Regions from separate parts of the Streptomyces sp. NPDC060205 genome, predicted to be linked through region 2. Evidence: predicted binding sites of a transcription regulator. Region 2 holds the regulator's gene; each other region holds the start of a gene.
The links. Region 2 encodes HrcA, which represses chaperone genes, less so after heat shock. Its sites were predicted from a motif close to TTNGCACTCNGNNNNNCNGAGTGCNAA; they were not measured.

Region 1: groL (chaperonin GroEL) is a predicted target of HrcA. The motif match lies at 3,301-3,327, and genes of this name have one in related genera.
Region 3: groES (co-chaperone GroES) is a predicted target of HrcA. The motif match lies at 2,326-2,352, and genes of this name have one in related genera.

What each region holds. Positions count from the first base shown of each region.
Region 1 covers NZ_JBHWZP010000417.1:534-7,222, reverse strand. The annotation lists gene ACFWGJ_RS39640 (NADH:flavin oxidoreductase) at 138-1,262, opposite strand; gene groL (chaperonin GroEL) at 1,511-3,139, opposite strand; gene ACFWGJ_RS39630 (cold-shock protein) at 3,497-3,703, opposite strand; gene ACFWGJ_RS39625 (MoaD/ThiS family protein) at 4,156-4,431, opposite strand; gene thrC (threonine synthase) at 4,535-5,851, opposite strand; SAM riboswitch class I at 5,867-6,024, opposite strand; gene ACFWGJ_RS39615 (glucosyl-3-phosphoglycerate synthase) at 6,200-6,689, shown strand, end outside.
Region 2 covers NZ_JBHWZP010000455.1:268-6,071, reverse strand. The annotation lists gene ACFWGJ_RS40755 (16S rRNA (uracil(1498)-N(3))-methyltransferase) at 1-730, opposite strand, end outside; gene ACFWGJ_RS40750 (nitronate monooxygenase) at 727-1,812, opposite strand; gene dnaJ (molecular chaperone DnaJ) at 1,922-3,061, opposite strand; gene hrcA (heat-inducible transcriptional repressor HrcA) at 3,062-4,078, opposite strand; gene ACFWGJ_RS40735 (MBL fold metallo-hydrolase) at 4,328-5,080, shown strand; gene ACFWGJ_RS40730 (DUF3097 domain-containing protein) at 5,151-5,804, shown strand, end outside.
Region 3 covers NZ_JBHWZP010000255.1:2-12,197, forward strand. The annotation lists gene groL (chaperonin GroEL) at 130-1,755, opposite strand; gene groES (co-chaperone GroES) at 1,873-2,181, opposite strand; gene ACFWGJ_RS32715 (polysaccharide deacetylase family protein) at 2,641-3,405, opposite strand; gene ACFWGJ_RS32720 (polysaccharide deacetylase family protein) at 3,402-4,226, opposite strand; gene ACFWGJ_RS32725 (methyltransferase domain-containing protein) at 4,551-5,762, shown strand; gene ACFWGJ_RS32730 (dipeptidase) at 5,759-6,946, opposite strand; gene purE (5-(carboxyamino)imidazole ribonucleotide mutase) at 6,952-7,485, opposite strand; gene ACFWGJ_RS32740 (5-(carboxyamino)imidazole ribonucleotide synthase) at 7,482-8,642, opposite strand; gene ACFWGJ_RS32745 (GtrA family protein) at 8,836-9,405, shown strand; gene ACFWGJ_RS32750 (ATP-binding protein) at 9,580-10,848, opposite strand; gene ACFWGJ_RS32755 (response regulator transcription factor) at 10,992-11,669, opposite strand.

The DNA of each region.
Region 1 (6,689 bases), on a different contig from region 2:
AGGTACCTAGGGGCGCGGGGAACTGCGCAGTCCTGTAGGCCCGCCCCCACCGAACCCGCACAGACAGGGGCGCGGGGAACTGCGCAATCGTTTGGCCCCGCCCCCACCGGCCCGCACCCAACCGCGCACCCCCGAAATCAGCTGAGCGAGCGCAGCGCAACCGCATCGAACGCAGCCAGTTCCCCGAACCGCCCGCCCAGCACCTTCACGGCCCACTCCGGGTCCTGGAGCAGCGCGCGGCCGACCGCGATCATGTCGAACTCCTCGTTCTCCAGCCGGTCGAGCAGATCGTCGATGCCCTTGACCGGCGCACCCTCACCACGGAACCCCTTGAGGAAGTCCCCGTCGAGGCCGACCGAGCCGACGGTGATGACGGGCTTGCCGGTGAGCTTCTTCGTCCAGCCGGCCAGGTTCAGGTCGGACCCGTCGAACTCCGGCAGCCAGTAGCGGCGCGTGGACGCGTGGAAGGCGTCCACCCCGGCCGCGGCGAGGGGCGCCAGCACGGACTCAAGCTCTGCCGGGGTCTCCGCGAGGCGCGCCTTGTAGACGTCCTGCTTCCACTGCGAGTAGCGGAAGAGGACGGGGAAGGCGGGCGACACGGCCGCCCGCACGGCGGCCACGATCTCCGCGGCGAACCTCGTACGGGCGACGAGGTCACCGCCGTACCCGTCCGTGCGGCGGTTGGTGCCCGCCCACAGGAACTGGTCGAGCAGATAGCCGTGCGCGCCGTGCAGTTCGACCCCGTCGAAGCCGAGGCGCTCGGCGTCGGCCGCGGCGTTCGCGAAGGCCTGGATGACGTCATCGAGGTCGGCCTGGGTCATCTCCTTGCCCTGGCCGACGGTGCCGTCCATGCGCAGCCCGGAGGGACCGACCGCGGGCGCGTCCGCGAACGGCGGTTCCCCGGCGGAGCGCACCATCCCGATGTGCCAGAGCTGCGGCACGATCGTCCCGCCCGCCGCGTGCACGTCCGCGGCGACCTTCGCCCACCCCGCGAGCTGCTCCTCCCCGTGGAAGCGCGGAACGCGGTCGCTGTTCCCGGCCGACGCGTGGTCCACGTACGTGCCCTCGGTGACGATGAGGCCGACACCGGCGGCGGCACGGCGTGCGTAGTACGACGCCACGTCCTCCCCCGGAACCCCGCCCGGCGAGAACTGCCGGGTCATCGGCGCCATCGCGATCCGGTTCGGAACGGTCAGGCCGTTGAGGGCGACGGGCCGGGAAAGGACCTCGGCGGCGCGGGAGGCGGAGGGGGCGACAGTCACGTGGGGGCTCCTCATGGGGGGAGAAAGGGGAGCGCACATGCCATTGGGTATGTGCATGCGCATAGATAACTCCCCGGACAACCATCCCGGCCCCCGAGGCATTCCTGCGTTTCTCCCCTCACCTCTGTGACCCCGGACACGCCCGAGGGCGGCACCCCTGGAGTGGGGTGCCGCCCTCGGTTCGTACAGCTGTGGTGAAGCGGTGCCGTGGCAGTGCCGCGGCGGTGGGCCGCCGATCCGTTTCCGGATCAGAAGTCCATGTCACCGCCCGGCATGCCGCCACCGGCACCGGCGCCGGCCGCGGCCTTCTCCGGCTTGTCGGCGATGACGGCCTCGGTGGTGAGGAACAGCGCGGCGATGGAGGCGGCGTTCTGCAGAGCGGAACGCGTGACCTTCGCCGGGTCGATGATGCCCTCGGCGATCATGTCCACGTACTCACCGGACGCGGCGTTGAGGCCGTGACCGACGGGCAGGTTGCGGACCTTCTCGACGATGACGCCACCCTCAAGACCACCGTTGACGGCGATCTGCTTGAGCGGGGCCTCCAGGGCGAGCTTCACGGCGTTGGCGCCGGTCGCCTCGTCACCCGTGAGCTCAAGCTTCTCGAACACCGAGGAAGCCTGGAGCAGAGCCACGCCACCACCGGCGACGATGCCCTCCTCGACGGCCGCCTTCGCGTTGCGAACGGCGTCCTCGATGCGGTGCTTGCGCTCCTTGAGCTCGACCTCGGTGGCGGCACCGGCCTTGATGACGGCCACGCCGCCGGCCAGCTTCGCCAGGCGCTCCTGGAGCTTCTCGCGGTCGTAGTCCGAGTCCGAGTTCTCGATCTCGGCACGGATCTGGTTGACCCGGCCCTGGACCTGGTCGGCCGAGCCGGAGCCGTCCACGATCGTGGTCTCGTCCTTGGTGATGACGACCTTGCGGGCGCGGCCCAGCAGGTCAAGACCCGCGTTCTCCAGCTTCAGGCCGACCTCCTCGGAGATGACCTCGCCGCCCGTGAGGATGGCGATGTCGCCGAGCATGGCCTTGCGGCGGTCACCGAAGCCCGGAGCCTTGACGGCGACGGACTTGAAGGTGCCACGGATCTTGTTGACGACCAGCGTCGACAGCGCCTCGCCCTCGACGTCCTCGGCGATGATCAGCAGCGGCTTGCCGCCCTGCATGACCTTCTCAAGGAGCGGGAGCAGGTCCTTGACGTTGGCGATCTTCGAGTTGGCGATCAGGATGTACGGGTCGTCGAGGACGGCCTCCATACGCTCCATGTCGGTGGCGAAGTACGCCGAGATGTAGCCCTTGTCGAAGCGCATGCCCTCGGTGAGCTCAAGCTCAAGACCGAAGGTCTGCGACTCCTCGACGGTGATGACGCCTTCCTTGCCGACCTTGTCCATCGCCTCGGCGATGAGCTCGCCGATCTGGGTGTCGGCGGCGGAGATGGAGGCCGTGGAAGCGATCTGCTCCTTGGTCTCGACATCCTTGGCCTGCTCAAGAAGGGCACCGGAGACGGCCTCGACGGCCTTCTCGATACCGCGCTTGAGGGCCATCGGGTTGGCACCGGCGGCTACGTTGCGCAGACCCTCGCGGACCAGCGCCTGGGCGAGCACGGTCGCCGTGGTCGTTCCGTCGCCGGCGACGTCGTCCGTCTTCTTGGCGACTTCCTTGACCAGCTCGGCGCCGATCTTCTCGTACGGGTCCTCAAGCTCGATCTCCTTGGCGATGGAAACACCATCGTTGGTGATCGTGGGGGCGCCCCACTTCTTCTCTAGGACGACGTTACGACCCTTGGGGCCAAGGGTGACCTTGACGGCGTCGGCGAGCTGGTTCATCCCGCGCTCGAGACCGCGCCGTGCCTCCTCGTCGAACGCGATGATCTTGGCCATGTGAAGTGGTCCTCCCGGACTGGGGTGGAATCTCCAGGACCGCGCCCGCGCCCGCGACGGACGGCCTGCAGACCTCGTGGTTCCTTGCCCCACCCGGCCTGCGGGCCTCACTGACCCGGTCCTCGTTGTCACTCTCACCTTCAGAGTGCTAACGCCAATGATTAGCACTCGACCCATGCGAGTGCAAGCGCCTCTCAATGATCCGCAGGTGGGAGGGGGTGCGAGGCGGGGGCGCCCGATGACCTTGAGGCGCCCCCGGCCTGTCGCGCCCGGCATCCGGACATGCCGAAGGGCCCGTACCCGGGAGGTACGGGCCCTTCGGAAGAAGAACGTCGCTGCAGTAAGTCGGCGCGTGCTTCAGCCGGTCGCCAGCCGGACCATGTCCGCCTGCGGCCCCTTCTGGCCTTGCGAGATCTCAAAATCGACCCGCTGACCCTCTTCCAGGGTGCGGTAGCCGTCCATCTGAATCGCGCTGTAGTGGACGAATACATCCGCACCACCGTCGACCGCGATGAAGCCGTACCCCTTCTCCGCGTTGAACCATTTGACGGTGCCCTGAGCCATGCCTAACTCCCCTATTACTGGCCCTTGCACAGATCCGCACTTCGCGGATCCGGGTCAGACCTCACCCCCCAACGGTTGGGGGTGTGCGCCGGAACGCGTCGACCGCGGCTGAATGTATCCGTCCAACTGCCGTCTGCAACAGGTCAATCCGACGAGAATTCCGGGCACGGCTGATCGGAAATATGTGAAGGATTTACGAAGATTCAGGGCAAGTCGGGCCCGGTAAATGACATAAACGGCTCAAAAGGACCAGGTACTTTGGCTGCTTCTTGTCGGACCCCGGGGGCGAACTCATATGCGCCGACCTTGCGGAGCGAAGCAGCTTCCCCAACTGTACCGCGCTCAACCATACAGAATTGCCCCCTCCGCTTCGGGCGCGGAGAGGGCAATTCGATGAACTCTGCGTGTTCGACATTACCAAGGGTAATGATCGACACCGTCGTGCGGGGCGCTCAGCCTCCGGCGACCGCCGGGATGATCGAGACCCCGACGCCGTCCGGCGTGGCCGTCTCAAGGCCCTGCTCGAAACGGACGTCGTCGTCGTTCACGTACACGTTGACGAACCGCCGCAGCTTGCCCTGGTCGTCCAGGACACGGGCCGCGATACCGGTGTGGTTCTTCTCCAGGTCGGCGATGACCTCGGCGAGGGTCGCCCCTTCGGCGGCCACCTCGGCCTGGCCACCCGTGTAGGTACGCAGAATGGTGGGGATGCGGACGTTGACGCTCATGGGACCTCCATCGGGTAGGGCTGCAGTACAGCGCCGCCGTCTTTTCAGGGGCGCGGGGAACTGCGCGGCCGGCCCCCACCGGCGCGCAGTGTACGAACAACGATCAAGAACCGAGGCCGGCCTCATGGAAGGAGTCGAGGTTCGGACGGATGGTCGCGGTCAGCCCCGTGTCGGAGGCGACGGCGTCCAGCGTCTTCAGACCGTCCCCCGTGTTGAGGACGACGGTCGTCAGCGTCGGATCGAGCAGCCCGCTCTCGATCAGCTTCTTCGCCACGCCCACCGTCACCCCGCCGGCGGTCTCCGCGAAGATGCCCTCGGTCCGCGCCAGCAGCTTGATCGCGTCGACGACCTGGTCGTCGTTCACGTCCTCCACGGCCCCGCCCGTCCGGCGGGCGATGTCGAGCACGTACGGCCCGTCGGCCGGGTTGCCGATGGCGAGGGACTTCGCGATCGTGTTCGGCTTCTGCGGCCGTACGACGTCGTGCCCGGCCTTGTAGGCGACGGACACCGGTGAACAGCCCTCGGCCTGCGCGCCGAAGATCTTGTACGGCTTGTCCTCGACGAGGCCGAGCTCGATCAGCTCCTTGAGCCCCTTGTCGATCTTCGTCAGCTGCGAACCGGAGGCGATCGGCACGACCAGCTGGTCCGGCAGCCGCCAGCCGAGCTGCTCACAGATCTCGTACGCCAGGGTCTTGGAGCCCTCCGCGTAGTACGGCCGCAGGTTGACGTTGACGAAGCCCCAGCCCTCGCCGGCCGGGTCGCCGATCAGCTCGGAGCAGAAGCGGTTCACGTCGTCGTAGTTGCCCTCGATGCCGACGAGCTCGCCGCCGTAGACCGCGGCCATGACGACCTTGCCCTGCTCCAGGTCGTGCGGGATGAACACGCAGGAACGGAAGCCGGCCCGGGCGGCGGCGGCGCCCACCGCGCCCGCGAGGTTGCCGGTGGAGGAGCAGGAGAGCGTGGTGAAGCCGAAGGCGCGCGCGGCCTCCAGAGCCTGGGCGACGACGCGGTCCTTGAAGGAGTGCGTCGGGTTCCCGGAGTCGTCCTTCACGAAGAGCTTGCCGGCGTCGACGCCCAGCTCACGCGCCAGGTTGTCGGCCTTGACGAGCTTGGTCCAGCCGGGGTTGATGTTCGGCTTGTCCGCCACGTCCGCGGGGACGGGCAGCAGCGGCGCGTACCGCCAGATGTTCGCGGGACCGGCTTCGATGCGCTTGCGGAGTTCCTCGGTGTCGTAACCGGAGAAGTCGTACGCGATCTCCAGCGGGCCGAAACACTCCTCGCAGGCGAAGACCGGACCGAGCGGGACGCGGTGGCCGCACTCGCGGCAGGAGAGTGCGGCGGCCGGACCGAGGTCGACGGCGTTCGCGGAGTCCACGGAGGGGGTGGAGTTCGTGGTGCTTGCAACTGTCTGCGCAGCCATGGAGGCGAGGCCCTTTCCTCATCTTCCTCACGACGCACTTCGCCATGAGACGGATTTGGCACCTTCCCGAGCCGGGAGCCTCGCGGCACTGATCAGCGATGATCAGGACGAGACCGGCTGGAGGGTTGCCGGGGCTTCAACGGGCCGTATCCCTCTGCCCCTCTGGATGAGCGGTATGTAGTTGTCTACGCAACGACCCCCGACATGCGATGGTCATCAGCGTTGTTCAAGACTGTAACCGACGGCATGGATGGTGGAGAGAGCCGTCCGAACCGCGAGATGACCGTCACACCGGTTTCCCTCGCGGCGGGACGCACGCATCCCGATGAACGCAAGGGAGAGCCGCACGTGCTGGAAGACGTCGAGCGCTGGCTGAGCACGCGCTCCTGGTCCGTCGAGGACCGCCCGCTCAAGAAGCTGATCGCCGCGAAGCGGTCCACGGGCTCCACGGTCAGTGTCGTACTGCCCGCGCTCAACGAGGAGGAGACCGTCGGCGAGATCGTCGCCGTGATCCGCCGGGAGCTGATGACCGCGAGAGTGCCGCTCGTCGACGAGATCGTGGTGATCGACTCGGGTTCGACGGACCGCACCTCCGAGGTCGCCGCCGACGCGGGCGCCCGTGTCGTGCATCGCGACGAGATCCTGCCCCGCATCCCGGCCGTCCCCGGCAAGGGCGAGGTGCTGTGGCGCTCGCTGCTCGTCACGCGCGGGGACATCGTGGCGTTCGTGGACGCGGACCTGAAGGAGTTCTCGGCGGACTTCGTCTCCGGGATCGTCGGTCCGCTGCTCACGGATCCGGGGGTCGACCTCGTCAAGGCGATGTACGACCGTCCGCTGG
Region 2 (5,804 bases):
TCCGGCCCAGCAGCAGCGCCACCGCTGCCGTCCCCGCCGTGGACGTACGCAACACACTGCGCCCCAGCCGACAGGCCCGCGCCCCGGCCTCGGTGAACATCGACAACTCCTCGGGAGACACGCCCCCTTCGGGCCCGACGACGAGCACGATCGACCCGGCGACGGGCAACTCGACGGTGGCGAGGGGCTCACCGGGGTACCCCCGGTCCTCGTGCAGCACCGCCGCGAACTCCGCTTTGGCGAGAAACGCCGCAACCTGCTTCGTCGTCATCGCGTCCGCGACCTCCGCGAACCGCACCCGCCGCGACTGCTTGCCGGCCTCACGCGCGGTGGCCCGCCACTTCGCCAGGGCCTTGAGCCCCCGCTCGCCCTTCCACTGTGTGATGCAACGCGACGCCGCCCAGGGGACGATCGCGTCGACGCCGGTCTCCGACATGGTCTCGACGGCGAGTTCACCCCGGTCGCCCTTGGGCAGCGCCTGCACGACGGTGATACGGGGGACGGGCGGCGGCTCCTCGTGCACCACGTGGAGGTCCGCCACCACGAGCCGGTCCTTGCCCTCGGCGGTCATGACGACGCCCTCGGCCCAGCGGCCCCGCCCGTCGGTGAGGACCACGTCCTCACCGGTGCGCAGCCGCTTCACGGACACGGCGTGCCGCCCCTCGGGCCCGTCGAGCACGAACTGCGGCCCGCCGGGCACCTCGTCGACCACGAACACCGGCGCGGTCATCGCCCCACGCCCCCGCCCTGCTCGGCCGACAACGCTGTCCTGGCGGCGTCGAGTTCGGCGGCGAGCACCTCGACCAGCTGCCCGGCGGGCAGTTCACGGGCGAGCCGGTGCCCCTGCCCGGCCCACAGCGCCATGCCCTGTGCGTCGCCCGCCTTGGCGGCGGCCTTGCGCAGCGCGGAGGTGAGGTGGTGGACCTCGGGGTAGGCGGCGGGCGCGTACGGCCCGTGTTCGCGCATGAAGCGGTTCATCAGTCCGCGCGCGGGCCTGCCGGAGAACGCCCGCGTCAGTTGCGTACGGACGAAGAGGGGGTTGGTCAGTGCCTGCTTGTGCAGGGCGTTGGCGCCGGACTCGGGGGTGGCGAGGAAGGCCGTGCCGAGCTGGGCGGCGCTCGCGCCGGCGGCGAGCGCCGCGGCGATCTGGCTGCCGCGCATGATGCCGCCGGCCGCGACGATCGGGATCTGCACGGTCTCGCGGACCAGCGCGATGAGCGAGAGCAGTCCGATGCCGGAGCCGTCCGCCTCGGGGTTGTCGCGGTGGGTGCCCTGGTGGCCGCCGGCCTCGACGCCCTGCACGATGACCGCGTCGGCGCCCGCCCACTGCACGGCCTGCGCCTCCTCGGCGGTGGTCGCGGTGACCATGGTCAGCGTGCCGGCCCGGCTCAGGGAGTCCAAGACGTCGCGGGTGGGGCAGCCGAAGTGGAAGGAGACGACCGGCACCGGGTTGTCGAGGAGGACGGCGAGTTTGGCGTCGTAGCCGTCGTCGCGCCCGCTGTCGGGGTCGCCCAGTTCGGTCTCGTACCAGGAGGACTCACCGGCGAGCTGGTGGGCGTACACCTCGACGGCCGACCGGTCGGCGTACTCGGGCTGCGGCATGAACAGATTCACGCCGAACGGCCTGCTGGTGGCCCCGCGCAGCTGCTTGATGTCCTGGTACATGCCGTCGGCCGTCTTGTAGCCGGCGGCGAGAAAACCGAGCCCCCCGGCTTCGGACACGGCCGCGGCGAGCTGCGGCACGGAGACGCCGCCGGCCATCGGGGCCTGCACGATCGGGAGGGGGAAAAGATCGGTCAGCGCGGAGGACATGACGGCATGTTGTCACGTCCTCCGTACAAGTCCGAATCCGGCCGTCCGCCGGGCGTGAGCCACCGGAATCGTCCGGTGGCGGGCCCGGCGGTCACCTGCGGTCCGCCCGTCAGGTACGGCCGTTGAAGGCGTCCTTCAGCCGGGAGAACAAGCCCTGCTGACCGGGCTGGAACTGCCCGGTGGGCCGCTCCTCGCCGCGCATCTGGGCCAGCTCCCGCAGGACCCGCTCCATCTCGGGATCGAGCTTGGTGGGCGTCATGACCTCGACGTGCACGATGAGGTCGCCGCGTCCGCCGCCCCGCAGGTGGGTGATGCCGCGCCCGTGCTTGGGGATCGACTGCCCGGACTGTGTCCCGGGGCGGATGTCGACCTCTTCGAGCCCGTCGAGCGTCTCCAGCGGGACCTTGGTGCCGAGCGCCGCCGCGGTCATCGGGATGGTGACCGTGCAGTGCAGGTCGTCGCCGCGCCGCTGGAACATGTTGTGCGGCAGCTCGTGGATCTCGACGTACAGGTCGCCGGCAGGGCCGCCGCCGGGGCCGACCTCGCCCTCGCCCGCGAGCTGGATCCGGGTGCCGTTGTCGACACCGGCGGGGATCTTCACGGTCAGGGTCCGGCGCGAGCGCACCCGTCCGTCGCCCGCGCACTCGGGGCACGGCGTCGGGACGACCGTCCCGAAGCCCTGGCACTGCGGACACGGCCGGGAGGTCATGACCTGGCCCAGGAAGGACCGCGTGACCTGGGACACCTCGCCGCGACCGCGGCACATGTCACAGGTCTGCGCGGACGTGCCGGGGGCCGCGCCCTCACCGCTGCAGGTGGTGCAGACGACGGCCGTGTCGACCTGGATGTCCTTCGTCGTGCCGAAGGCCGCCTCGTCGAGCTCTATCTCCAGCCGGATCATCGCGTCCTGGCCGCGCCGCGTGCGCGACCGGGGGCCGCGCTGCGACGCCGTTCCGAAGAACGCGTCCATGATGTCCGAGAAGTTGCCGAAGCCGCCGGCTCCGAAGCCGCCCGCGCCACCGCCGCCCGCCTGGGACAGCGGGTCGCCGCCGAGGTCGTAGACCTGCTTCTTCTGCGGGTCCGACAACACCTCGTACGCGGCGTTGATCTCCTTGAAGCGCTCTTGCGTCTTCGGATCGGGATTGACGTCCGGGTGCAGCTCGCGGGCGAGCCGCCGGAATGCCTTCTTGATCTCGTCCTGGGACGCGTCGCGGCGCACGCCGAGTACGGCGTAGTAGTCCGTGGCCACTTACGACTCCGCCAGGATCTGTCCTACGTACCGTGCCACCGCTCGTACCGCTCCCATCGTTCCGGGGTAATCCATGCGCGTCGGTCCGACCACGCCGAGTTTGGCGACTGCTTCGCCGCCCGAACCGTAGCCGACCGAGACCACAGAAGTGGAGTTGAGTCCCTCATGGGCGTTCTCGTGACCGATCCGTACGGCCATGCCCGAATCGTTGACCTCACCGAGGAGTTTGAGGAGCACGACCTGCTCCTCCAACGCTTCGAGCACCGGACGGATGGTGAGGGGAAAATCATGTCCGAAGCGCGTCAGATTGGCGGTGCCGCCGATCATCAGCCGCTCCTCGGTCTCCTCGACAAGAGTCTCCAGGAGGGTGGAGAGCACGGTCGCGACCGTCCCCCGGTCCTCCGACTCGAAGGCGTCGGGGAGATCCTGCACCAGTTGGGGGACATCCGCGAAACGGCGCCCCGTGATCCGGCTGTTGAGCCGCGCCCGCAGATCCGCCACGGAGACCTCCCCGAAGGGGGCCGGGCAGTCCACCATGCGCTGCTCGACGCGCCCGGTGTCCGTGATCAGTACGAGCATGACGCGGGCCGGGGCCAGCGCGAGGAGCTCCACATGACGCACGGTCGAGCGGGTCAGTGAGGGGTACTGGACGACGGCCACCTGCCGGGTGAGCTGTGCGAGGAGCCGCACGGTCCGCCCCACGACGTCGTCGAGGTCGACGGCACCGTCCAGGAAGTGGTGGATCGCCCGCCGCTCGGGCGGCGTCATCGGCTTGACGCCCGCGAGCTTGTCGACGAAGAGCCGGTATCCCTTGTCCGTGGGGATGCGCCCCGCACTGGTGTGCGGCTGCGCGATGTACCCCTCGTCCTCCAGGACCGCCATGTCGTTGCGGACCGTCGCCGGGGACACGCCCAGCCGGTGGCGCTCCGTGAGGGCCTTCGAGCCCACCGGCTCCTCCGTGCCCACGTAGTCCTGGACGATGGCGCGCAGCACTTCGAGCCTGCGTTCACTGAGCATCGCGCACACCTCCCGTGGTCTTCCGCGCGGTCATCGGTCGTCAGTCGGTCGTCTTCGGTGGCCTCGCCTGGCACTCAGCGCGCGCGAGTGCCAGCATCCCCGCGCCAAGTGTACGGCCGGTGGGTACGGGCCGGGCAAGGGCGGGCCTGCGATGTCGTGACGCCGGGCACATCCGACGGGCGACGTGTACGAGGGTGTCCCGCTCTGTCGGGAACATGCGGGCGCGGCCTCCGGGGTTAGCGTCGGCGCATGAACGTGACATGGGAAGGGTCCGGGCGCGACGGGACCGGCTGGGAGGGGCTGTCTCCGTACGCCGGGCGGTGCCGGCTTCCGGGGTGGGACTGCACGGCCGGGCTCGTGGTCGGCGAGGACGCGGCGCTCATGATCGACGCTGGGTCGAGCGTGCGGGAGGGCGCGCGGCTGCGCACGCGGGCGCACGGGTTGCTCGGGGGCGGGCGTGTCACGCACCTCGCGCTCACGCACCCGCACTTCGACCACGTCTTCGGAGCGGCGGCGTTCGCGGGGACCGAGGTGTTCGCGGCGGTGGGCGCCGAACATGTCCTGGCCGAGGGGCGGGAGGAACTGCTCGCGGACGCGGTGCGCAACGGCGCCGATCCCGAGGAGGCCGCCGAGGCGGCGGATCTCCTGGTGCGGCCCCGGCATCTCGTCTCCGGCGAGTGGACGCTGGACCTGGGCGGTGGCCTGCAGGTCCTGCTGGCGAACGTGGGTCCGGGCCACACCGGCCACGACCTGGCGGTCCTGGTCGCCGGGCCCGGCCCCGGCTCCCGCGAGATCGTCTTCTGCGGCGACCTGGTCGAGGAGTCCGGCGAACCCCAGGCGGGCCCGGACGCCGTGCCCTCCCGCTGGCCCGCCGCGCTGGACCGCCTGCTGGCCCTCGGGGGCGAGGACGCGCTGTACGTGCCCGGGCACGGGGCGGTGGTGGACGCGGCGTTCGTACGGGCCCAACGGGAGGCGCTGGCGCGGCGTTTCGACGTGCCGTGAGCGGTATCGGGGCCCGCCGAGGGGGTGTCGGTGTACCTGCCGGGCGCGGGCTTCTCCTATCGTCATCCGAATGCGCCAGTACTCAGCGGATCTGACCCCTCCGTGGAAGAAGCCCAAGCCCGTGCCCGAGGTCGCGGCGGAGCCGGGGCTCGTGGTCGAGGAACCCGGCACCGGGTTCTGCGGTGCCGTGATCCGCTGCGAGGCGGGGACGGTGACGCTGGAGGACCGCTTCGGCAAGCACCGGGTGTTCCCGCTGGAACCGCGCGGCTTCCTCCTGGAGGGGCGCGTGGTGACCCTCGTACGCCCGTCCGCCGGGCCGGTACGCCCCACGCGCACCGCGTCGGGGTCCGTCGCCGTGCCCGGGGCGCGGGCCCGGGTGGCCCGTGCGGGACGCATCTACGTCGAGGGCCGCCACGACGCCGAACTGGTCGAACGGGTCTGGGGCGACGACCTGCGCATCGAGGGCGTCGTCGTCGAGTACCTGGAGGGCGTCGACGATCTGCCCGCCATCGTCGACGAGTTCGGTCCCGGGCCGGACGCGCGGCTCGGGGTCCTGGTGGACCACTTGGTGCCCGGCACGAAGGAGTCGCGTATCGCCGCGGCCGTGACGAGCGAGTACGCGCTGGTCGTGGGCCATCCGTACATCGACGTCTGGGAGGCGGTGAAGCCGTCGTCCGTGGGCATTCCGTCCTGGCCGCGGGTGCCGCGGGGGCAGGACTGGAAG
Region 3 (12,196 bases), on a different contig from region 2:
ACGGGTACCGGGCCTTCGTGCGGCGCCCCCGAAGGGGCGCGGGGCCGTATCCATGTGCGGCTCCGCCGCGTGGGCGCGACCAGCCCCCACCGGACCTGCGGTCAATTCACCGCACGTCCAGCGAAGCGACTAGTGCGAGTGCCCGTGGCCACCGTGACCGGCCTCGGCCTCTTCCTCCGCCGGCTTCTCGACGACCAGGGTCTCGGTCGTGAGGAGCAGGGAGGCGATGGACGCGGCGTTCTCCAGGGCGGAGCGGGTGACCTTGACCGGGTCGATGACGCCGGCCTTGACCAGGTCGCCGTACTCGCCGGTCGCGGCGTTGAAGCCCTGGCCCTTGTCGAGGTCGGCGACCTTGGAGGTGATGACGTAACCCTCCAGGCCGGCGTTCTCGGCGATCCAGCGCAGCGGCTCGACGGCGGCCTTGCGGACGACGGCGACACCGGTCGCCTCGTCGCCGGTCTTGCCGAGGTTGCCTTCGAGGACCTTCACGGCGTGGACGAGCGCGGAGCCACCACCGGAGACGATGCCCTCCTCGACCGCGGCGCGGGTCGCGGAGATGGCGTCCTCCAGACGGTGCTTCTTCTCCTTCAGCTCCACCTCCGTGGCGGCGCCGACCTTGATGACGCACACGCCGCCGGCCAGCTTCGCGAGGCGCTCCTGGAGCTTCTCGCGGTCCCAGTCGGAGTCCGTGGAGTCGATCTCGGCCTTGATCTGGTTGACACGGCCGGCCACGTCGGCGGCGTTGCCGCCGCCGTCGACGATGGTCGTGTCGTCCTTGGTGACCGTCACGCGGCGGGCGGTGCCCAGCACGTCCAGGCCGACCTGGTCGAGCTTGAGGCCGACCTCCTCGGCGATGACCGTGGCGCCGGTGAGCGTGGCGATGTCACCGAGCATGGCCTTGCGGCGGTCGCCGAAGCCGGGGGCCTTGACGGCCACCGCGTTGAAGGTGCCGCGGATCTTGTTCACGACCAGGGTCGACAGGGCTTCGCCCTCGACGTCCTCGGCGATGATCAGCAGCGGCTTCGACGCGTTGGTCTGGATGACCTTCTCAAGGAGGGGCAGCAGGTCCTGGATGGAGGAGACCTTGCCCTGGTGGATCAGGATGTACGGGTCGTCGAGGACGGCCTCCATACGCTCCTGGTCGGACACCATGTACGGGGACAGGTAGCCCTTGTCGAAGGCCATGCCCTCGGTGAAGTCCAGCTCCAGACCGAAGGTGTTGGACTCCTCGACGGTGATGACACCGTCCTTGCCGACCTTGTCCATCGCCTCGGCGATGAGCTCGCCGACCTGGCTGTCCTGGGCGGACAGACCGGCGACGGCCGCGATGTCGGACTTCTCGTCGATCGGGCGCGCGGTCGCGAGGAGCTCCTCGGAGACCGCGGCGACGGCCGCGTCGATGCCCTTCTTGAGGAGGGCGGGGGACGCGCCGGCGGCAACGTTCTTCAGGCCTTCGCGCACGAGCGCCTGGGCCAGCACGGTGGCGGTGGTCGTACCGTCACCCGCGATGTCGTTGGTCTTGGTCGCCACCTCCTTCACCAGCTGGGCGCCGAGGTTCTCGTACGGGTCGTCGAGCTCGACCTCGCGGGCGATGGTGACGCCGTCGTTGGTGATGGTGGGGGCGCCGAACTTCTTGTCGATGACGACGTTGCGGCCCTTGGGGCCGATCGTCACCTTCACGGTGTCGGCAAGCTTGTTGACGCCGCGCTCAAGGGCGCGACGGGCGTCCTCGTCGAACTTCAGGATCTTCGCCATGGAGCTGATTCAGTCCTCTCAAAAAACGAACGGCGCCCCCGGCACCCGGCGCTTTTTAGTACTCGCGTTCAGTACTCGCTGGGGCCAGGGGCGCAGTTCAAAGCAAACCTGGGTGAATTACTTCTCGATGATCGCGAGCACGTCGCGAGCCGAGAGGACGAGGTACTCCTCGCCGTTGTACTTCACTTCGGTGCCGCCGTACTTGCTGTAGAGCACGATGTCGCCGGTCTTCACGTCGAGCGGAAGACGCTCGCCGTTCTCGAAGCGGCCCGGGCCGACGGCCAGGACGACGCCCTCCTGGGGCTTCTCCTTCGCCGTGTCCGGAATGACCAGGCCAGAGGCGGTGGTCTGCTCGGCGTCGAGCGGCTGGACCACAATGCGGTCCTCAAGCGGCTTGATGGCAACCTTGGAGCTGGTGGTCGTCACGATCCGACCTCCCCCTTCGGAGATCTCACGGGGTTAACTGTCTGAGGTGGCGACCAGGTGGATCCGTCGTCGCGGGTGCCGGACCTGCCCGTCGCTATTGGCACTCTCCTGCGGTGAGTGCCAGAGCCGAGACTATGACTGCGATTAGCACTCGGTCAAGCGGAGTGCCAGTTGCCTCCGGCGGTTGGGCGTATCTCGACGGGTCCGAATCAGGGTGGACGCCCCCCTGTCCTCAGGCGCCGCACGGGCCAGGAGCGATTTCACCTGCGGCCCGGCGGGGGCGAGCCGCGCAGTTCCCCGCGCCCCTGAAAAGCGGGCTGCGCCCAGCTTTTCCCGTTCCCCGCGCCCCCAGGCACCTAGGGGCGCGGGGAACTGCGCAAAGGGGGGCGAGGGGGCGCAGCCCCCATGCGGTGACGGGAAGGGTAAGGGCGGCGGGGGCGAGAAACTCATGGGAGCCCCCTACAGGTAGTCCTCCAGGCGCGCTACGGCGAACCCCTGCTCCTGAATGCGGCGCAGCATCCCCGCCGCGGCCCCCGTCAACGCCCCACCCCCCTCCGGACAGTGCAGAATGTCCCCCGCCCGCAACCGCCCAGGATCCCGCCAGAGAACAACCGCCGCGATCCCACAGTCCCCGGCAGCCCGCAGCGTGTCGCCGTCGTACTCCCCGTACGGCGGCCGGAACAGCCGGGGCCGGATCCCGAACCGCCGCTTCAGCTTCTCCTGCTGCCCGCAGATCTCCGCCCGCTGCCCCTCGTACGGCAGCCCCGGCAGATACGGATGGTCGAGCGTGTGGTTCTGCACGCTCGCACCGACCGCGCGCAGCCGCCCGAAGTGCGCGTACCCCGGCCCCACGACGCTGTCGGTGAGGAACACGCTCACCGGCAGCCGCAGCTCCCGCACCATGTCGACGAACCGCGGATCCCTCTCCGCGCCGTCGTCGAAGGTCAGGAAGACGACCTTGTCGTCGGTCGGGACGCGGTCCACCACGGGCGGCAGGCCGGGCCCCGCGGCCCGTAAGGCGGCCCGCCGGACGGACGGGTCCGGTGGCGCGGCGAGCGGGGCGCTCAGCCCCCAGCGGCGGTACGCGGCCTCCGGGGGCCCGTGGGTGCGTACCTTCTCCGCCGCCTTCTTGCCCAGCCGTTCGATGGGGTCCACGGACTGGGCGCAGCCCGCGAGACAGAGCACGCCGGCGAGGAGTGCGGCGGTGGCCCCCCGGCGCCTCACAGGTAGTCCTCCAGGCATGCCACCGCGTACCCCTTGTCGGTGATCAGCTTCAGGAAGCGGCGGACCATGTCGGGCATCGTGCCCTCCCAGTCCTCCTTGCCGCGGAAGTGGCTGAGGACGATGTCTCCGGGGCGCAGGTCGTGGTCCCACTCCCGGTACTCCCAGTGGTCGACGAAGACCTCCTCGTTCCAGAGGGGGGCTGCCTTGATGCCGCACGCCTTGGCGGCCCGCAGGGTGTCCTCGTTGTAGTTGCCGAAGGGCGGGCGGAAGAGCGTCGGCCGCTTTCCGTACCGCTTCTCGATCACGTCCTGCATCCCGCAGATCTCACGCTTCTGCGCGGCGTACGACAGGCCCGGCATGAAGCGGTGACGGAGGGTGTGGTTGTTCAGCGACACGCCTGTGGCCTGCATCTTCTTGAAGTATCCGTAGTCCTCCTTGACCAGGTAGTCACTGAGGAACGCGGTGTACGGGATCTTCAGCTCGCTCATCATCCGCAGGAACGCCGGGTCCTTCTCGGCGCCGTCGTCGATGGTGAGGAAGACGACCTTGTCCTTGGTGGGGATCGTCGTGAAGACGGGCGGGAGCCCTTCATGGTCGTCCACCTCGAAGCCGGCGCGGGTGTCGATGTGCGGCTTCTTCGCCGGGGCGGGCGGGGCCGGCAGGGGGGCCTTGGGCAGGCCCCATCTCTTCACCGCTGCGGCGTGGGCGCGTTGTTCCTGGCGGAGCTTGGCGGCTGCCTGCTGGCCTGCGGCCGGCTTGATGTCCTTGGGGGCCGGAGCCATGCAGCCCGTTGCCATCGCGGTGGCCGCCAGCAGGGTCAAGGTCGCGCGTACCGCCGCGCGGGAACGGTGGGCGGTCGACCGCCGGCCGGTGGGGGTTGACCGCGCAGTTCCTCGCGCCCCTGACGGGGCACTGGCCGTGGCTGCCAGCCGGGCCAGGGCCGCGCGGACCGCCGCTCGGAACGGACGGACAGTCGACCGCCGGCCGGTGGGGGCGGGCCGCGCAGTTCCCCGCGCCCCTGACGGGGCACTGTCGGATTGTCTTACAAGTCGCATGGGGCCGGATACTCCCAGGTCAAGTGCCCTTCCCCAGGGCGACACCGCCGTCGCGCGCGTGCCGTCCACCGACTGGCCCACAATGGGACGGTGAACGACCTCGATCCGCCGGACTCCCCGCTCGCCTCCTTCGCCGCTCTGCGCACGTCCGAGGGGCGTGCCCTGCTCGACGAGGTGCGCGGCAGCGAACCGGCCCAGGAACTGGCCGTGGCGACGCGGCTGCGGCGTACGCATCCCGTCGGGCTCGTGTCGGCCGCGCTCGGGCAGGCGCGGCTGCGGCAGCGGGCCGTCGCGAAGTTCGGGGCGGCGGACGCGGCGCAGATGTTCTTCACCCCGAACGGGGTCGAACAGTCGACCCGGGCGAGCGTCGCCGCGTACCGTGCCGCGCGGTTCGGGGAACTCGGCGTGCGGTCCGCGGCCGACCTGTGCTGCGGCATCGGGGGTGACGCGATCGCCCTCGCCCGCGCCGGGATCCGGGTCCTGGCCGTCGACCGGGACCCGCTGACCGCGGCCGTGGCCCGCGCGAACGCAGAGGCGCTCGGGCTGGCGGAGCTGATCGAGGTGCGCGAGGCCGATGTCACCGAGGTCGACACCGCCGGGTACGACGCCGTGTTCGTGGATCCGGGGCGCCGGGGCGGGCGCGGGCGGATCTTCGACCCCGAGGCGTACTCACCGCCGCTGTCGTGGGCCGTCCAGGCGGCCCTCAAGGCGCCTCTCGCCGCGCTGAAGATCGCCCCGGGCATTCCGCACGAGGCCGTGCCCGCTGAGGCAGGGGCGGAGTGGATCTCGGACGCCGGGGACGTGAAGGAGGCCGTGCTGTGGTTCGGCACCGGGGAGGCGGGCTCGGTCCGCGCGACCCTGCTGCCCGGCCCGCGCACCCTCCTCGGCCGCGGACTGCCCGATCCCGCGGTGCGGCCCGTGGGCCGTTTCCTGTACGAGCCCGACGGCGCCGTCATCCGCGCGCACCTGGTCGCCGAGGTGGCCGCGGAGCTGGACGGCGGCGGGCTGGTCGACGAGACCATCGCCTACGTCACCGCGGACTCCGTGACGGCCACCCCGTACGCGACCGCCTACGAGATCACCGACCAGCTCCCCTTCGGCGTCAAGAAGCTCAAGGCGCTGCTGCGGCAGCGCGAGGTGGGCGTCCTGACCGTGAAGAAGCGCGGGTCGGCGGTCGAGCCGGAGGAGCTGCGGCGCAAGGTGAAGCCGCAGGGGCCGCACTCCGCGACCGTGTTCCTGACGCGGGTGCAGGGCGCCCCGGCCATGCTCCTGGGGCACCCCGTCACCACACCCGGCGATTAGCCGTCCAGCTGCTCCAGGGTCGCGTTCGACGGGCCCCTGCGGGACTGCTCGTCGCGCGCCACGTCCTCGGCCGCGGCCAGCACCCGTACCGAGTTCTGCCAGGTCAGCTTGGCGAGGTCCGGCTTCGACCAGCCGCGGTCCATGAGCTCCGCGATCAGGTTCGGGTAGCCGGAGACGTCGCCCAGGCCGTCGGGGGTGAACGCCGTGCCGTCGTAGTCGCCGCCGATGCCGAGGTGGTCGACGCCCGCGACCTCACGCATGTGGTCGAGGTGGTCGGCGACCGTCGGGACGGTCGCGACCGGGCGGGGGTGGGACTCCTCGAAGGCCTGGTGGACCTTCATCGCCTCGGCGGTCGAGTCGAGGTGGTGGAAGCCCTTCTCGCGCATGTTCTCGTCCGCGGCCTCCGTCCAGTCGACGGCGGCCTGGAGGACGAACTTCGGCACGAACGTCACCATCGCCACACCGCCGTTGGCCGGCAGGCGCTCCAGGACGTCGTCCGGGATGTTGCGCGGGTGGTCGCAGACCGCACGCGAGGACGAGTGCGAGAAGATCACCGGCGCGGTGGAGGTGTCCAGCGCGTCCCGCATGGTCGTGGCGGCCACATGGGAGAGGTCCACCAGCATGCCCAGGCGGTTCATCTCGCGGACGACCTCATGGCCGAACGGCGACAGACCGCCGACGACCGGCTCGTCGGTCGCCGAGTCCGCCCACGCGATGTTGTCGTTGTGGGTGAGGGTCATGTAGCGGACCCCCAGCTCGAACAGGCCGCGCAGGGTGGCGAGGGAGTTGTCGATCGAGTGGCCGCCCTCGGCGCCCATCAGCGAGGCGATCCGGCCCTCGGCACGCGCCGCCTTCATGTCGGCGGCGGTCAGGGCGGCGCGCAGATCGGCGGGGTAGCGCTCGATCAGCTGCCGTACGCAGTCGATCTGTTCGAGGGTCGCCGTGACCGCGCCGGGCAGGTCCGAGCGCACGTACACCGACCAGTACTGCGCGCCGACGCCGCCCGCGCGCAGCCGCGCGAGGTCGGTGTGCAGGTGGGCGCTCTGGTCGGCGGCGATGTCGCGGGCGCCGATGTCGTAGCGGACCTGCTCGCGCAGCGCCCAGGGCAGGTCGTTGTGGCCGTCGACCACGGGGAAGTCGGCGAGGAACGCGCGGGCTTCCGCCAGAGAGGGCGTGGTGGTCATGTCCGTCACTTCCCGAAGCCGAAGCCGCTGCCGGTGCCCGCGCCGCTGTCGACCTTGGAGCGCAGCCGCTTGCCCTTCTCGGTGGCCTGGTCGTTCAGCTCCTGCTGGAAGTCACGCATCCTGGCGAGGAGTTCCTCGTCGTGCGTGGCCAGGATGCGGGCGGCCAGCAGACCGGCGTTGCGCGCGCCGCCCACCGAGACCGTGGCGACCGGGACACCGGCGGGCATCTGGACGATCGACAGCAGCGAGTCCATGCCGTCGAGGTACTTCAGCGGGACCGGTACGCCGATCACGGGCAGCGGGCTGACCGAGGCGAGCATGCCGGGCAGATGGGCCGCGCCGCCCGCGCCCGCGATGATCGCTTTCAGGCCGCGGCCGGCCGCCTCCTCGCCGTACGTGATCATCTCGCGCGGCATCCGGTGGGCGGAGACCACGTCGACCTCGTACGCGATCTCGAACTCGTCGAGGGCCTTCGCGGCGGCCTCCATGACGGGCCAGTCGGAGTCCGACCCCATGACAATGCCTACGACAGGGCTCATTCGGTGATCGTTCCTCTGAGGTAGCCGGCTGCGTGACGGGCGCGCTCCAGCACGTCGTCGAGGTCGTCGCCGTAGGTGTTGACGTGGCCCACCTTGCGGCCGGGCTTCACGTCCTTTCCATACATGTGGATCTTGAGCTGGGGGTCGCGTGCCATGCAGTGCAGGTACGCGGAGTACATGTCGGGGTAGTCGCCGCCCAGGACGTTCACCATGACCGTCCACTTCGCGCGCGGGCGCGGGTCGCCCAGGGGCAGGTCCAGGACCGCGCGGACGTGGTTGGCGAACTGGGAGGTGATCGCGCCGTCCTGGGTCCAGTGGCCGGAGTTGTGCGGGCGCATGGCCAGTTCGTTGACGAGGATGCGGCCGTCACGGGTCTCGAACAGCTCGACGGCGAGGTGGCCGACGACGCCGAGGTCCTTCGCGATGCGCAGGGCCAGTTCCTCGGCCTGCAGCGCCAGCTCCTCGGAGATGCCGGGCGCGGGCGCGATCACCGTGTCGCAGACCCCGTCGACCTGCTGGGACTCGACCACCGGGTAGGCCACGGCCTGGCCGTGCGGCGACCGTACGACGTTGGCGGCCAGCTCGCGGGCGAAGTCGACCTTCTCCTCGGCGAGGACCGGGACGCCGGCCCGGAAGGGGTCCTCGGCGTCGGCCGCGGACCGCACGACCCATACGCCCTTGCCGTCGTAGCCACCGCGGACGGTCTTGAGGACGACCGGGAAGCCGTCCCCCTCGGCCCCTTCGGGGAGCCCTTCCGCCGCGAACGCCACCACGTCGGCCGGATCGCTCACGATCCGGTGCCGTGGGCACGGCACCCCGATCTCGACGAGCTTCGCGCGCATCACGCCCTTGTCCTGGGCGTGCACGAGCGCGTCGGGGCCGGGGCGCACGGGGATGCCGTCCGCCTCCAGTGCCCGCAGATGCTCGGTGGGTACGTGTTCGTGATCGAAAGTGATCACGTCGCAGCCCCGCGCGAAGGCCCGCAGCGTGCCGAGGTCGCGATAGTCGCCGACGACGACTTCGCTGACCACCTGCGCCGCAGAGTCCTGGGGGGTGTCACTGAGGAGCTTGAACCTGATGCCGAGCGGGATGCCAGCCTCGTGCGTCATACGAGCGAGCTGACCGCCGCCGACCATGCCGACTACCGGGAACGTCACACCCCCAGGGTATCGGCCGTTTCGAGCCACCCCTGTCGCCCGCATGATCATCGGAAATTGTGCGGGTTCATCACATCCCGGCCACATCTTCGAGTCCGGGCCGGGCACCCGAGGGAACCGCTGGTTAGCATGGCGGAGTCGACGAAGGTTGACGAAAATGACGTATCCGACGAGACGGGGGCTGGGCGACACCATGGGCACAGCTGGTAAACGCGGGGCTCATGCCAGGCAGGCCAGCGCTGTTCGCCTCCGGATCGAGCGCCTGACCAGGGAGATCGCCAAGTTCGGCGCGGTCGGCGGAGCCGGTCTGCTCGTCAATCTGATCGTCTTCAACCTGGTGCGCCACACGACCGACCTGCAGGTCGTGCGGGCCAGTGTGATCGCCACGGTCGTCGCCATCGTCTCGAACTACATCGGTTTCCGCTACTTCACGTACCGCGAGCGCGACAAGAGCGGCCGCACCAAGGAACTGACGCTGTTCGTCCTGTTCAGCGTGGTCGGGCTCGTCATCGAGAACGGGTTCCTGTTCGCCGCGACGTACGGCCTGGGCTTCGACAGCCCGCTGGCGAGCAACGTCTTCAAGTTCGTCGGCATCGGCATCGCGACGCTCTTCCGCTTCTGGTCCTACCGCACGTGGGTCTTCCGGGTCGCCCCGGCCCACGACCCGGTGACGGACGCGGAATCGATCCTGGAAAACCCGACCCCCTACCTCGAAGAAGACCGCCCACCCCACCCGTTCCGCCAGGTCCAAAGGGTCCGCTGAGCCCTGCGAGCCCTTTAGGGGCGCGGGGAACGGCGCAATCTTGTGTCTTTGGCTTTCAGCTTTTAGAGGCGCGGGGAACGGCGCAGTCTTTTGCCTTTAGGGGCGCGGGGAACGGCGCGACCAGCCCCAACGGCGCCGCAGACACCCACAATGCCCCCAGCGGAGCGCTACGCGCTAGCGGACAGTGGGTTCATCCCCGTCCCGCCTCTTCAGCGGCGTACGCGACAGGAACAACCCGAACACAGGCGGCTGAGCCTGAAGCATCTCCAGCCGCCCCCCGTCCGCTTCCGCGAGGTCACGCGCGACCGCCAGCCCGATCCCCGTGGAGTTGCGCCCGCTGATCGCCCGCTCGAAGATCCGCGCGCCCAGATCGGCCGGCACCCCCGCCCCCTCGTCGGTGACCTCGATCACGGCCTGGTTCCCGGTGACGCGCGTACGCAGCGCGACCGTGCCCCCGCCGTGCATCAGCGAGTTCTCGATCAGCGCGGCAAGCACCTGGGCCACGGCCCCCGGCGTCCCCACGGCCTGCAGATGGTGCTTGCCCGAGCTGACGATCGCGCGGCCCGCGTTGCGGTAGGCCGGCCGCCACTCGGCGAGCTGCTGCTTGATGACCTCGTCGAGGTCGAACGTGACGGCGGAGCCGGTACGCGGGTCGCGGGCGTTGGTCAGCAGCCGCTCCACCACGTCGGTGAGCCGCTCGACCTGCGCCAGCGCGATGGTCGCCTCCTCCTTGACCGTGCTCGGGTCGTCGGTGAGGGTGATCTCCTCCAGCCGCATGGACAGCGCGGTCAGCGGCGTACGCAGCTGGTGCGAGGCGTCGGCCGCGAGACGCCGTTCGGCCGTCAGCATGCGGGCGATGCGTTCGGCCGAGCCGTCCAGCACATCGGCGACCCGGTCGAGCTCCGGCACCCCGTACCGCTTGTGACGCGGGCGCGGGTCGCCCGATCCGAGCCGTTCCGCGGTCTCCGCGAGGTCGGTCAGCGGGGAGGTGAGCCGGTTGGCCTGGCGCACCGCGAGGAGGACGGCGGCGATCACCGCGAGCAGGGCCACCGCGGCGATGATCATCAGCGTCCGGCCGACCTCGCGGGTGACCGCGGAGCTCGCCTCCTCCACCGTGACGGTCTCGCCCTCCTCGCCCTCGCGGGTGGAGGTGATGACGTCACCGGTGGGCGGCGTGCCGATGTGGATGGTGTCGCGGCCGGGGATCTCGATGCGCGCGTACCGGTCGCCCGTGACCTGGTCCTTGAGGACCCGGGCGTTGACCTGCTCGTCGCCGAGGATGCGGCTGTCGACGATGCTGACCAGCCGTACGGCCTCGGAGTCCACCCGTTCCTGGGCGCTGTTGCTGATCGTGCGGGTCTCGACGATGACGAGCGAGACCCCGAACACGGCGATCACCACCAGCACGACGGCCAGCGTGGAATTGATGAGACGGCGACGCACAGGTCCCTCCGGGCAACTGATGATCCGGGCTGGACCCGCGCCCCGTCAGGGGCGCGGGGAACTGCGCGACCAGCCACGCACGGCCCGCTGCCGCGCACCCACCGACGACACGACGGCGAGGGGGCGCGGCCGACAGCAACGGGCTAACTCTTCTCGAAGCGGAAGCCCACTCCTCGTACCGTCGCGATGTACCGAGGATTCGCCGCATCGTCCCCCAGCTTCTTCCGCAGCCAGGAGATGTGCATGTCGAGCGTCTTCGTGGACGACCACCACGTGGTGTCCCAGACCTCGCGCATCAGCTGGTCGCGTGTGACGACCCGGCCGGCGTCCCTGACGAGCACCCGGAGCAGGTCGAACTCCTTGGCCGTCAGCTGCAGCTCCTCGTCGCCCATCCACGCCCGGTGGGACTCGACGTCGATCCGCACCCCGTGCGTGGCGGGCGGCTGCTGGGGCTCGGCCGCGCCGCGCCGCAGCAGGGCCCGTACGCGGGCGAGGAGTTCGGCGAGCCGGAACGGCTTGGTCACGTAGTCGTCGGCGCCCGCGTCCAGGCCCACGACGGTGTCCACCTCGTCGGCGCGCGCGGTCAGGATGAGGACCGGCACGGTCATCCCCTCGGCGCGCAGCCGCCGGGCCACCTCCAGGCCGTCCATACCGGGCAGCCCGAGGTCGAGCACGACCAGATCGATACCGCCCTGGATGCCCGCGTCGAGCGCGGTGGGTCCGTCCTCGCGTACCTCAACCTCGTACCCCTCTCGGCGCAGGGCGCGAGCCAGGGGTTCCGAGATGGACGCGTCGTCCTCGGCGAGCAGTACTCGGGTCATGAACTGATGGTAGTCCGCAACGGAGCGGCGCAGTGAGGGTGATCGACATCTGTGTCGATCAGGACCCCCGCGGACCGTGCGACCCTGGGGTTCAGGATGTAAATCTGTGAACGGCCTTCGATTCGGTTGCATGGTTCCATCCGAACCTGTGATCCATCTCTCAAGTCATGCCATATGCGGCATTGCTGTGACGTGGGGCCTTATGGTGACCAGACGCCTGTAGCAGCACACAGGGACCTTCGGCGGAAGCTTCACGCTGAAGGTCTCTTTTGTGTGCGGGCTGGTGCCTACCAGCCTTGAAAGGAATGACCTGTGGCCGGGCCCGGCGCGTGAGAACGCGCGACGGGCGTGGATCCCGGTGGTCGTCGTCCACCGCCTTGACCTCGCCGAACCGAGGACGGGGCGGAACTCCCCGTGGGCGTGGGGCGGGACGGCCGACCCGCCGGTGCCGGCCGCCTCCCCCACCGGGCGCGCAACCCCATTCCGCCCAAGCGGCCTCCGCTCCTGCGGTGTCCGCCCCGGCGGCG